Regions from separate parts of the Antricoccus suffuscus genome, predicted to be linked through region 1. Evidence: predicted binding sites of a transcription regulator. Region 1 holds the regulator's gene; the other holds the start of a gene.

Evidence for each region. The regulator LexA, encoded in region 1, represses DNA repair genes until DNA is damaged. The targets are predictions, from matches to a motif close to TCGAACANNTGTTCGA.
Region 2: a site for LexA is predicted at 2,069-2,084, ahead of ruvC (crossover junction endodeoxyribonuclease RuvC). Genes of this name have one in related genera too.

Annotation. Positions count from the first base shown of each region.
Region 1 is NZ_PVUE01000002.1:341,549-347,845, forward strand. Features, by position in the region: gene CLV47_RS04430 (phosphatase PAP2 family protein) at 1-159, shown strand, start outside; gene CLV47_RS04435 (hypothetical protein) at 201-1,235, shown strand; gene lexA (transcriptional repressor LexA) at 1,232-2,113, opposite strand; gene CLV47_RS04445 (LysM peptidoglycan-binding domain-containing protein) at 2,463-3,443, shown strand; gene nrdR (transcriptional regulator NrdR) at 3,733-4,320, shown strand; gene CLV47_RS04455 (vitamin B12-dependent ribonucleotide reductase) at 4,492-6,297, shown strand, end outside.
Region 2 is NZ_PVUE01000015.1:26,413-32,709, forward strand. Features, by position in the region: gene CLV47_RS22240 (DUF2207 domain-containing protein) at 1-382, shown strand, start outside; gene pdxT (pyridoxal 5'-phosphate synthase glutaminase subunit PdxT) at 631-1,260, shown strand; gene CLV47_RS15795 (YebC/PmpR family DNA-binding transcriptional regulator) at 1,257-2,012, shown strand; gene ruvC (crossover junction endodeoxyribonuclease RuvC) at 2,142-2,669, shown strand; gene ruvA (Holliday junction branch migration protein RuvA) at 2,666-3,283, shown strand; gene ruvB (Holliday junction branch migration DNA helicase RuvB) at 3,280-4,305, shown strand; gene yajC (preprotein translocase subunit YajC) at 4,475-4,873, shown strand; gene secD (protein translocase subunit SecD) at 4,948-6,297, shown strand, end outside.

The sequences.
Region 1 (6,297 bases):
GACATTATCGCCGGCGCAAGCGTGGGCATCGTGCTGCTATGGATCGCACGGCGGGCCAGCGTTACGAAAATGGGGCGGCGGGTCGAGGATTGGTTCGAGACCGGGTTAGCCGCGACCGTCGCAAAGTGGCTCGGCCGGTCACCGGTCGATGAACACTAGGAGACAGGCGCATTAGGAGATGGGTGCGCGGTGCCTCACGAGTGACGATGTCGCTCATTGCCGCTACGGCGGGCACGCTGCTCGGTGTTCCTGCTGCGGCCGCGGCCCCGGCGTACGCCGCTGGTACTGACGTCTGCACGGTCACTGATTCGCGAATCGTCGAAGGCAGCGGCCTGCTCGTGCGGCCCGACGGCTACGACATCATCAATGACAGCGGCGATCAGGTCGAGGTATTCCACCTCGACCAAGAGTGCCAGACGACCGCGGTCTCGGTGGTGGCGATCGATCCGCGTGACACCGAAGACCTAGCACGCGGTCCGAATGGGCTTCTGTACGTCGCCGACATCGGCGACAATAACGCCGTCCGTGACAGCGTCGCGCTCGAACTAGTGGATCCCGCGGATCCCAGCCTCGCGCAGATCCGCCGCTTTCGCTATCCCGACGGCGCCCACGACGCCGAGTCGCTGTTCGTGCAGTCGGACGGACGCATCGTGATTGTCACGAAGAGTCTGACCGGTCTCAGCGGCGTCTATCGCAGCTCCGAGCCGGTGGACATCGCCCCCGGTGCAACCGACATGCCGCAGCCGCTGGACAAGGTCGGGGACCTGCGGATCGACAAGACCGATACTCCTGGTGGACCGGTGGGATGGCTCGGCTCACGACTCGTGACCGGGGCCGCCGCTTCTGCAGATGACACACTGATCGCGCTCCGCACGTACACCGACGCGTATATCTGGGACCTCGACAGCCCCGACATCGCGGGCACACTCGTCGGCAAGAAGGCGACAGTCATACCGCTTCCGCCATCTCCGCAGGGCGAGGCAATCGCGTTCGCGCCACAGACAAATGACATCTACCTATTCGGCGAGGGGCAAAACGCCACACTCAGCGTGTTGCCGGTGACGACGACCCCAGGAGACGCAGTCGCTAGTCGGCAGGTCGCCGTCGGTGACGACGCCCGTGTACCTGCCCGCAACGACGTGTTGCCGTACGTCGTGATCGGTGCGATCTTGCTAGCTTGCGCAGGCGTATTGCTCGTCGCCATACGCCTGCGCAAGCCTCGTCACGGCGACTAGACCCGACGCAGGACCGATACGACGCGGCCGAGAATCGCTGCGTCGTCGCCGTTGATGGGCTCGAACGCCTTGTTGTGCGGGACAAGCCAGGTATGTCCGTCGGTCCGCCGGTACGTCTTGACCGTTGCCTCGCCGTCAATCATCGCCGCCACAATGTCGCCCTGGTTGGCGTCGGGCTGCTGACGCACCACGACCCAGTCACCGTCGCAAATCGCCGCATCAATCATCGACTCGCCAACGACCTTGAGTAAGAACAGGGTGCCGTCGCCGACCAGTTCCTTAGGCAGCGGGAACACGTCTTCGACCGCCTGCTCGGCCAGGATCGGGCCACCAGCGGCGATGCGTCCGACGACCGGCACGAACGAGGGTGTCGGGAACCGGGCGTCATAGCGGGGAATGACCGCGGCATCGCCCGCAGCCTGCGCGGGCGTGCGGATGTCGACCGCGCGGGGACGATTGGCGTCACGGCGCAGAAATCCCTTCGACTGCAACGCGCGCAACTGATGAGCGACCGAGGACGGGGACGCGAGGCCGACAGCCTCACCGATCTCACGCACGCTTGGCGGATAGCCGCGAGTGCGGACTGACGCGCGAATCACGTCCATCACTTTGCGCTGCCGGACCGTGAGCCCACTCTCGTCCGGCGCCTCGGGGAACTGATGGACGGTGCCTTCAGACTTCGCGCCGTCGGCAGTCGCCTTCGGGGCGGCGCGTTTAGCCGCTCGCTTAGCGGCCGGCTTCGTCGATGTTTTCGCGCTCGCGCCGGCGACAGCCTTCCGCGCACCGGTTGTGGCATCGTCGGCCTTCTCGCCGCCCACGCCTGTCGCGCGTTTAGTGGTCGCGCTCTTGTCTGTTGAGTTGACCTTTTTGCTGGGCATGTGAACCTCTCACTCCGCGGGACTTCTGTATGAGCTGCCTGACTGTGTGCTTACCGTCTGTGTGTGCGTACCGTCGGTGTCTGCTTGCCGCCTGTTTGAACTGGCGGCCTCTCCGTGCTTGCGTGCTCAATGACTCTACGTAACGATTCGAACTAATGTACGTGCGACTCGCCGAAACCTATCGACATTCTGATTTTGTGTGTGTATAACTTAGTACGCAGGTTCGATAGTACACCCGTACTACGTGCGGATGCAAGCGTTCCGACCGGTTGTGGATAGGCCGCGTTGGCAGGGTCCATGGGCCGTCCGCGCGCACTCGTCCAGAATTGTCGGCCCCGAGGAGTAAGCAATGACTATGCAAACCACGAAGGCACATCGCAACGGTCCACACCGTAACCGCAAGTCGGGCCGCGCTGCGGCCGCACGGCCCGCGCAGGCCGAAATGTTCGCCCTTTCTGAGGACGGCGACGTGGTCGGTAGCGGCGCTGAAGAGCGCGCCGATCGCGCGAGCCGCGCTCAGCCGGATGTCCGACGAGGAGCTGCGGTCGGTCATCGAGCTTCGTTCGGGTCGTTCTCCCGGGCGAAGGTTCGTGTCGAGCCGCCGGCTCCTGCGATCGGTCTGTCTACGCGGTCTGGCGGTCGGGAGGAAGTCTCCGGTGCGCTGGCCAAGTTCGGCTTGCGACGTTTGGGCGGCTCGGCTGACTCAGTATCGCGATTGGATGAGTCGACGCCGCCAAGCTCGCGCGTCGAGTCCGCTCGTGGGTCCGGCGTCGATGACGCGGCCGGCGAGGAGTTGCCACCGTTGGTTCCGTCTGTCGTATCAACTTGCCGGGCAGATGCGAGATCGCGTCGGGTCAGCCGATTCGCCGTGCCACTTGGCGGTCGGTCTGATGTGCAGTTAGCTGCCGAGACGCACGTTGGTTTGGGTGCTCGAGTGGAGGTGTTGGGTGCTCGTGTGGAGGCGCAGGCAGCCCGCAACCTCGAGTCGACGATGATTCCGGTGGCCGCAGACGTCCGCCCCGTCACGCGAGCCGCCAGACGGGCGCGGCTCACTGTGCGTGGGCATATCGCGGTGATGGTGCTCATCGCGACTGTGATCGCCGGCGCGTCGGCGCTAGTTAACGCAAGCGGCGCGGGCACGGCGCCGGTGGCGGCGACTCAGGAAGTTCTGGTCAAACCCGGCGACACTGTGGGCAGCATCGCCTCACGATTTGCCGCGCCGGCCCACCGCGCCGACCTGGTCGCGCTCATCCGGGCCGCGAATGGCCTGAGTGGGTCTGTCGACGCGCCACTGCCGGCCGGCGACTACCTGATCGTGCCCGCGTACTGAGGTTTGTTGCCCGACCCAAGCCGGCTAGTTCCGGCGACTTTCATGAATTCGGCTCAAAGTACTTGCAACCTCCCTATGGTGGGCTTAACCTGATACCACAACATATAGTAGTTACATGGATGTGTTTCATCCACAGGTTGGGGTGGGTTGTCCACGATTCGTACACCGGTCGTCCACAACCAATCCCACAGTTATCCGCAAATTGTCCCCAGGCCGACGTCGGCCAGGGCTAATGGTTGAAGGGAGTTGTGCCATGCGTTGCCCATACTGCCGGCACTCAGACTCCCGTGTGACCGACTCTCGTGAGGTCGACGACGGCCAGTCGATCAAGCGCCGCAGATCCTGCCAGGGATGCGGACGGCGATTTACGACGCTGGAAGAGGCGATGCTCGCCGTCGTCAAACGCTCCGGCGTCTCCGAACCGTTCAGCCGGGACAAAGTCATCAGTGGCGTCCGGCGTGCCTGTCAGGGCCGCCCAGTAGGCGAGGACCAGCTTGCGCTACTTGCGGAGCAGGTAGAAGACACCGTTCGTGCAAGTGGTGCGGCCGAGGTGCCCAGTAACGAAGTCGGGCTGGCGATTCTTGGGCCGCTTCGCGCTCTGGACTCCGTCGCCTACCTCCGGTTCGCCAGTGTCTACCGATCATTCGCGTCGGTCGCGGACTTCGAGGCCGAGATTGCGCTGTTGCGTGAGTCCGGCGCCGTCGACAGGGACACCACCGAGGATGCAAGTCAGGGCCAGGCCAGCAAAGACCCGCCAACCAAAGACCTACCAAACAAGGACCGGCCAACCAAGGACCGGCCAACCAAGGACCGGGCAACCAAAGAAGGAGCCGCCGACGACTCGTCGGACACCCTGGTTCCCAGCGCCCCTTCGTGACGATCACGCGTAGCCACCGAACGACAACTCAACGGAACTAGAAGAGCACAACCCAATCACCGACGATTACCGCCGAGCGACGTATCGCGACCGCGGCCGATCGCTTCCCATCGTCGGTGATGCCTGAACGAACTACCCCCGGCCACACCAGAACGAGAGGACCCCGGTCTCATGACGGAGACAACACACTCGGCGAAGAGCGACGAGCCCACCACCGACGCGGCGGAAGCGAAGAAGGCCACTGCGAGTGCAAAACCCACCTATTCGGCCAAGGGACTGCGGCTCGAGCGGGTATTCAGCAGCGATGACGTCAATCCGCTCGACGAGGTGACCTGGCAGCGCCGTGACGTCGTGATGACCAACTGGCGCGATGGCTCGATCAACTTCGAGCAGCGCGGGGTCGAGTTTCCGGACTTCTGGAGCCTCAACGCGACCAACATTGTCACGACGAAGTACTTCCGCGGCGCTGTCGGCAGTGACACCCGCGAAAACAGCCTGCGCCAGCTCATCCACCGAGTCGTGAGCACCTATCGTGAAGCTGGTGAGCTCAACGGCTACTTCCGTAGCGCCAAGGATGCGCAGATCTTCTCGGACGAGCTCACGTGGATGTTGTTGCATCAGGTCTTCAGCTTCAACTCGCCGGTGTGGTTTAACGTTGGAACCTCGGCGCCGCAGCAAGTTTCGGCGTGCTTCATCTTGTCGGTCGACGATACGATGGACTCGATCCTCAACTGGTACCGCGAAGAGGGTCTGATCTTCAAAGGTGGTTCGGGCGCGGGGCTCAACCTGTCCCGGATCCGTTCCAGCAAGGAACTGCTCTCATCAGGCGGGACGGCCTCAGGCCCGGTGAGCTTCATGCGGGGCGCCGATGCGAGCGCCGGAACGATCAAATCCGGTGGCGCGACTCGGCGTGCGGCCAAGATGGTCGTCCTGGATGTCGATCACCCCGACGTCGAAGAGTTCATCGAGACGAAGATGCGTGAGGAAGACAAGATTCGCGCGCTGCGCGATGCGGGCTATGACATGGATCTTGGCGGCAAGGACATCGTCAGCGTTCAGTACCAAAACGCCAACAACTCGGTGCGTGTCAACGACGAGTTCATGCGCGCGGTCGACGACGGTACCGAGTTTGGGCTGCGCGCCCGCGGCACCGGAGAGGTCATCGAGACCGTTGACGCGAAGTCGCTATTTCGCAAGATGAGCGAGGCCGCATGGGCATGCGCCGATCCGGGCATCCAGTACGACAGCACGATCAACGACTGGCACACCAACCCCGAAAGCGGCCGCATCACGGCGTCCAACCCGTGCTCGGAATACATGAGTCTCGACAACTCGTCGTGCAACCTCGCCTCGATCAACTTGATGAAGTTCCGCACGGCCGATGGCGGGTTCGACTCGGCGAAGTTCGAGAAGACCGTCGAGTTCATCATCACCGCGATGGATATCTCGATCTGCTTCGCCGATTTCCCGACCGAAGCGATCGGCGTCACGACGCGTGCCTTCCGCCAGCTAGGCATCGGCTATGCCAACCTCGGTGCGCTGCTGATGTCGAATGGGCTCGCCTACGACAGCGAAGGCGGCCGGGCGCTGGCGGCATCGATCACCTCGTTGATGACTGGTACGGCCTACAAGCGCTCCGCCGAACTGGCCGGCATTGTCGGTCCGTACGAGGGATATGCGCGCAACGCCGACGCACACACTCGGGTCATGCGTAAGCACGCCGCCGCGTCGGACTCTGTTCGCTCGATCCACCACACCGACGCGGCCGTACTCAAGCACGCCGAAGGCGTGTGGGCCAAGGGATTGGAAGTCGGCAAGAAGAACGGCTGGCGCAACGCGCAGGCCTCGGTCATCGCACCGACCGGAACCATCGGGTTCATGATGGACTGCGACACGACCGGCATCGAGCCGGACTTCTCGTTGCTGAAGTTCAAGAAACTCGTCGGCGGTGGATCGATGCAGATCGTGAATCTCACC
Region 2 (6,297 bases), on a different contig from region 1:
CGACCAGATTGAAGGGTTCCGGACCTACCTGGGCACGGCGGAGGCAGACCAGCTGCGGTTCGAGGAAGGCGAGGACATCTTCTCGCGCTACTTGCCATGGGCGGTCATCTTCGACATGACCGAACGCTGGTCGAAGATCTGCGCGACCCTCATCGAGCAAGGCCGTATCCCGGCCCAGCCAGACTGGTACATCGGCAACTACAGCGGCTTCATGGCTATTGCGATGATCTCGTCGCTGAACTCGTCGATCAGCCAGGCGGCCGCGCCACCTCCAAGCGTCAATTCCGGCGGCGGTGGCGGCGGATTCGGTGGCGGCAGCGGTTTCGGCGGCGGCGGCTTCTCCGGTGGGGGCGGCGGTGGCGGTGGCGGCGGCTCCTGGTAGTCGACTCCATCCACGATCCGCGATTTCGTCCCGCCGACCTGGCAACTGCATACACATGTGCCGTTGTGCATCGCCGATGACGAGTTCGTGCTGTCAAATAGTACAAATGTGCGGCTCACCGGTGACGGATGGCGGGCTTTTCGTGACGGATGGCGGGACATTCGTGACGGATGGCGATAGCGGGTCGTGGGGTGCCGGACCGAAATGAGAAACTTAGGAGTTCCCATCCACCGCATCGGGCTGGAGTTATGAGCGAGCCAACTATCGGCGTACTCGCCCTACAAGGCGACATACGCGAACACGTCGCGATCCTCACTGCGCTAGGCGCGCACCCTCGCCCGGTACGCCGTCCCGAGGAGCTTGACGGCCTCGACGGAATCCTGCTGCCGGGCGGGGAGTCCACCACGATCGACCGGTTGGCCCGCATCTTCGGTTTGATGGATCCGTTGCGAATGGCGATCAAGAGCGGCCTGCCGGCGTACGGTTCGTGCGCCGGGATGATCTTGTTGGCCGATCGGATCGAGGACGGCATGGCCGACCAGCAGACCATCGGCGGGATCGACATGGTCGTACGCCGCAACGCCTTTGGCCGTCAGGTGGACTCGTTCGAGGCGCAAGTCCGCATCGCGCAGATCGGCGAACCGGACTTCCATGCGGTGTTCATCCGGGCGCCTTGGGTAGAGTCGGTGTCCGACGACGTCGAGGTACTCGGAAAAGTCGAGACCGGCGAGGCTGCCGGTAGAATCGTCGCGGTCCGGCACGGCAACCTCATTGCCACGTCGTTCCATCCCGAGTTGACCGACGATCACCGTGTGCACGGTTATTTCGTCGACCTGGCGCGTGAGTACGCACTTGACCGTAAGGAGCATTCGCAATGAGCGGCCACAGTAAATGGGCTACCACCAAGCACAAGAAGGCCGTCATCGACGCGAAGCGCGGCAAGCTATTTGCCAAGCTCGTCAAGAACATTGAGGTAGCCGCGCGCGTCGGCGGCGGCGACCCGGACGGCAACCCGACGCTGTTCGATGCCATTCAGAAGGCGAAGAAAACCTCGGTCCCCAACGACAACATTGAGCGAGCGCGCAAGCGCGGCGCGGGTGAGGAAGCCGGCGGCTCAGACTGGCAGAACATCACCTACGAGGGTTACGGCCCGGCCGGAGTGGCGATGCTGATCGAGTGCCTCACCGACAACAAGAACCGCGCGGCCACCGAGGTGCGCACCTCGATGACGCGCAATGGCGGCCAGATGGCCGATCCTGGGTCGGTGGCCTACATGTTCACCCGCAAGGGCGTTGTCATCGTGCCGAAGGGTGACCTGTCCGAAGATGACCTGCTCGAGGTCGTGCTGGAGGCCGGCGCCGAGGAGATCAACGACCTCGGGGAGTCCTTCGAGATCGTCAGTGACGCACCGGACCTCGTAGCGGTGCGTACCGCGCTGCAGAAGTCGGACATCGACTACGACTCCGCGGACTCGTCGTTCCTCCCCAGCGTCAGCGTCCCGCTCGACGAGCAGAGCGCGCCGAAGGTCTTCAAGCTCATCGACGCGCTCGAGGACAGTGACGACGTACAAAACGTCTACGCCAACTTCGACGTCTCGGACGAGGTCATGGCGGCGATCTCCGAAGAGTAGGCCGACCGCCCGGCGTGTTGCGCGCGCCTTGTCGGGGTGAGCAGATACGGTGAATCTCGAACACGTGTTCGCGGAGCGCGGCAACCGCGGTCCGCACTCAACCAGTCTCGAGAATCGGAGTTGCGGCGCATGCGGGTGCTCGGTATCGATCCCGGTCTGACCCGGTGCGGTGTCGGAATCGTCGAGGGCAGTCCCGGCAAGCCGCTGACTCCGGTCTTCCACGGTGTGATCCGTACCGCCGCGAGCGCCCACATCGGCGAGCGGCTCGACGAAATCGCGCAGCTGCTGGCCGACTATATTCGTGCCTACCGCCCGGACGCGATCGCCGTTGAACGAGTCTTCAGCCAGGTCAACGTGTCGACCGTCATGGGTACGGCGCAGGCGTCGGGAGTCGCGATTCTCGTTGGGGCACAAGCGAAGTTGCCGCTCTCGACATACACCCCGAGCGAGGTCAAGGCGGCGGTGAGTGGCTCGGGACGGGCAGACAAGAAGCAGGTGCAGACAATGGTGGCGCGGATTCTGCGAATGTCGGAGCTACCTAAACCGGCGGATGCCGCCGACGCGCTTGCCATCGCGTGCTGTCATATTTGGCGCGGTGGCGCCAAAGCAAAGTTTGACGCCGCCGTCATCGCGGCGAAAGCAGGGATACGCCAATGATCGCGTCATTGACCGGCAAGGTCCGTTCGCTCGGCCCCCAATCTGTCGTCCTCGAGGTCGGTGGCGTCGGCATGTTGGTGCAATGCGCCCCGGGGACTCTCGCGCGCCTTCGGATAGGGGAGACCGGTGCCTTGGCGACCAGCCTCGTCGTACGCGAGGACTCGCTGACGCTCTACGGGTTCGGTGACGACGACGAGCGGGTGCTGTTCGAGCTGCTGCTGTCGGCGAACGGTGTCGGGCCGAAGGTCGCCCAGGCAATCCTCGCCACGCACCCGGCCCGAGAGGTACGCCGAGCGATCGCGACGGCCGACCACGCCGTACTGACCCAGGTGCCGGGCATCGGCAAGAAGGGCGCCGAACGAATCGTGATCGAGCTGCGCGACAAGGTCGGGTCACTTGCCGATGACGGCTCGCCGCAGCTTCAGATTGCCCCCGCCGCGCCGTGGCGTGACCAACTGCACAGTGCCCTTGTCGGGCTGGGCTGGTCGGGCAAAGAGGCAGACGAGGCGCTGTTGCTCGTCGAGCCGGAGGCCGCTGTCGCTATCGAGACCGACGGCCGGGTCGAGGTTGCGGTGCTGTTGCGCTCGGCGCTGCGGATGCTCGGCCGCCCATGACGTACGACGAGCACGAGTCCGACGAGGAGGTCGTCTCGCCGTACCAGGTTGGCGAAGACCGCGACGTCGAGACCTCGTTGCGACCGAAGTCGCTGACCGAGTTCGTCGGCCAGGTGCGGGTGCGCGACCAGCTCGGCGTCGTACTCGAGAGTGCGAAGCGCCGCGACCAGGCGCCTGATCACATATTGCTCTCCGGGCCGCCGGGGTTAGGCAAGACCAGCCTCGCATTCATCATCGCGCTGGAGCTCGGCGCGTCGATCAGGGTCACCAGCGGTCCGGCCATCGAGCGAGCCGGAGATTTGGCGGCGATGCTGTCCAACCTCGCCGAGGGCGACGTGCTGTTCATCGACGAGATTCACCGGATCGCGCGTCCCGCCGAGGAGATGCTCTACGTCGCGATGGAGGACTTCCGGGTCGACGTCGTCGTCGGTAAAGGTCCCGGTGCTACGGCGATCCCGCTCGACGTCGCCCCGTTCACGCTGGTCGGCGCGACGACCCGCTCGGGTCTGCTTACCGGTCCGCTGCGCGACCGTTTCGGGTTTACCGCGCATATGGACTTTTACAGTAAAGACGAGCTTGTGCGGGTGCTTCACCGAAGCGCGCGGCTACTCGAGATCGATCTCACAGACGAGGGCGCCGACGAAATTGGCCGGCGCTCCCGGGGTACGCCGCGGATCGCCAACCGGCTGCTGCGTCGGGCACGCGACTTCGCCCAGGTGCGGGCCAACGGCGTACTGACCCGCGAGGTGTGCCGGGCCGCGCTGGCCGTCTATGACATCGACGAGATCGGGCTGGACCGGCTCGACAAGCTGGTGCTCGAGGCGCTGGTCAATGGCTTCGCCGGGGGACCGGTCGGCGTGTCGACACTCGCTATTGCGGTGGGCGAGGAGTCGCAGACGATCGAAGAGGTGGTCGAGCCGTTTTTGGTGCGGGCCGGCTTGCTCGCGCGCACCCAACGCGGCCGGATCGCGACCGAAAGCGCGTGGCAACATCTCGGCTTAACGCCACCCACTGGAAGATAGTCGGGTGATTTGCTTGGTTCTGGCGTAATCTAGACTGTGCTGTCGCCTCGCCCTAGTCAGCTCTGCAAGATTCAGCACCACAACCTGGCGCGTTAGCGCGCCGTGGCGAGGCCCAAGACTGGCTCGCCATGCGCAGCCCGCCACATACTCAGCTTTAAGGATTTCACTCGTGCCCGTTCTCGCCGCTCAACAAAGTTCCGGCTTCGGTTCCGTACCGATGCTGATCATCATTGCCGTGCTGTTCGGCGGACTCATCTACATGCAGGTTCGCGCTCGCAAGAGGATGGCCGCCAAGCAGGCCGCGATGGTCTCCGATCTCGCGATCGGTAGCAAGGTCGTGATGATCAGCGGCCTCAAGGGCACCGTCGCAGGAGTGAGCAAGGACGAGGTCGAGGTCGAAATCGCGCCGGGCGTTATATCCACCTTCGTCACGAAGGCGATCGGTAGCATCGAAAACCCTAGCAACGCGGCCGACGATATCGCCGTCGACCGCACGAACCAGACCCCTGGCGACGACATCATCGGATCCGGCAAGTCCGATCCAGAATCGCCGATCACTGAGAACTGAGCCTGAATTGGCCGCGTCAAACAAAGACTGAGTCGATCACGCTTTAGTCGTCACCCCTTGGAGAACGATCTGTAGTGGCACGCCCATCTGGATACATGCCGGTTGCCAGGTATTTCATATCGTTCGCCTTGTTGCTTGCGGTCATTTACGCTGCGTTCCTGTTCGGCGGCAAAGGGCTCACCCCGAAGTTAGGTCTTGACCTGCAAGGCGGCACTACCGTCACGTTGCGGGCGCTGACGAGCAAGGGAAACGCGCCCAGCGCCCAAGACCTCAACGTGGCCCGACAGATCATCCAAAACCGAGTCAACGGGCTCGGCGTGACCTCGGCCGAAGTGACCACCGAGGGCGATCGCAATATCGTGATCTCGATTCCAGGCGCCGGCAGCGAAGAGGCCAAGCAACTCGGCCAGACCGCCCTGCTCGAGCTGCGTCCTGTCGTACAGGCCGTCGGCAAGAGCGCACCAGGACAAAGCGCGGCCAACCCTAAGGGCACGACGGCAACCGACAAAGTCGTGACGGTCAACCAGGGCGCGGCGACCCCCGAGGAAGCCGCAACCATAGCGACCACCCTCGACTGCTCGGCGACCAACCTCGCCCCGCCGCCGCCTGCCAAGCAGTACATGGCGGCGTGCGGCGCCGACGGTACGACGTACGTCCTCGGCCCGGTCATCATCAAGGGCACGAGCATTAAGGACGCGTCCTCCAGCTTCGATACCCAGGGCGGTCAGGGCTGGCAGGTCAGCCTCGACTTCAACAACGCCGGCTCGGCGATCTGGTCGAAGTACACCGCGGAAAACATCGGCAAGAACGTCGCCTTCGTACTCGACCAGAAGATCCTGTCGGCGCCGACGATCAACTCGGCCATCCCGGGTACCACGAGCATCACGGGCAGTTTTACCAAAAAGAGCGCAGGCGACCTGGCCAACTCGCTGAAGTTTGGTGCCCTGCCGCTGAACTTCACCCAGTCCGAAGCGCAGACGATCTCCGCGACACTCGGCCTCGCCTCCCTTGAGGCCGGTCTGATCGCCGGTGCCATCGGCTTGGCGCTCGTCATCCTCTACTGCCTGCTGTACTACCGGCTGCTGGGAATCGTCACGATTCTCAGCTTGGCGCTGTCCGCGGCGGTCATCTACCCGATTCTGGTACTGCTCGGCCGCGGGATCGGGTTGACCTTGTCGCTGTCCGGAATTGCCGGCTTTATCGTCGCCATCGGTATTACCGCGGACTCGTTTGTCGTCTACTTCGAAAGAATCAAAGACGAGGTCATGGATGGGCGGTCGACCAAGTCCGCCGTGCCTCGAGCGTGGGTCCGCGCGCGTCGTACCATTCTGTCCGCCGACGCCGTCAGCTTCCTCGCCGCGGCGATTCTCTACTTCCTCACCGTGGGAGAGGTCAAGGGGTTCGCCTTCACGCTGGGCCTCTCA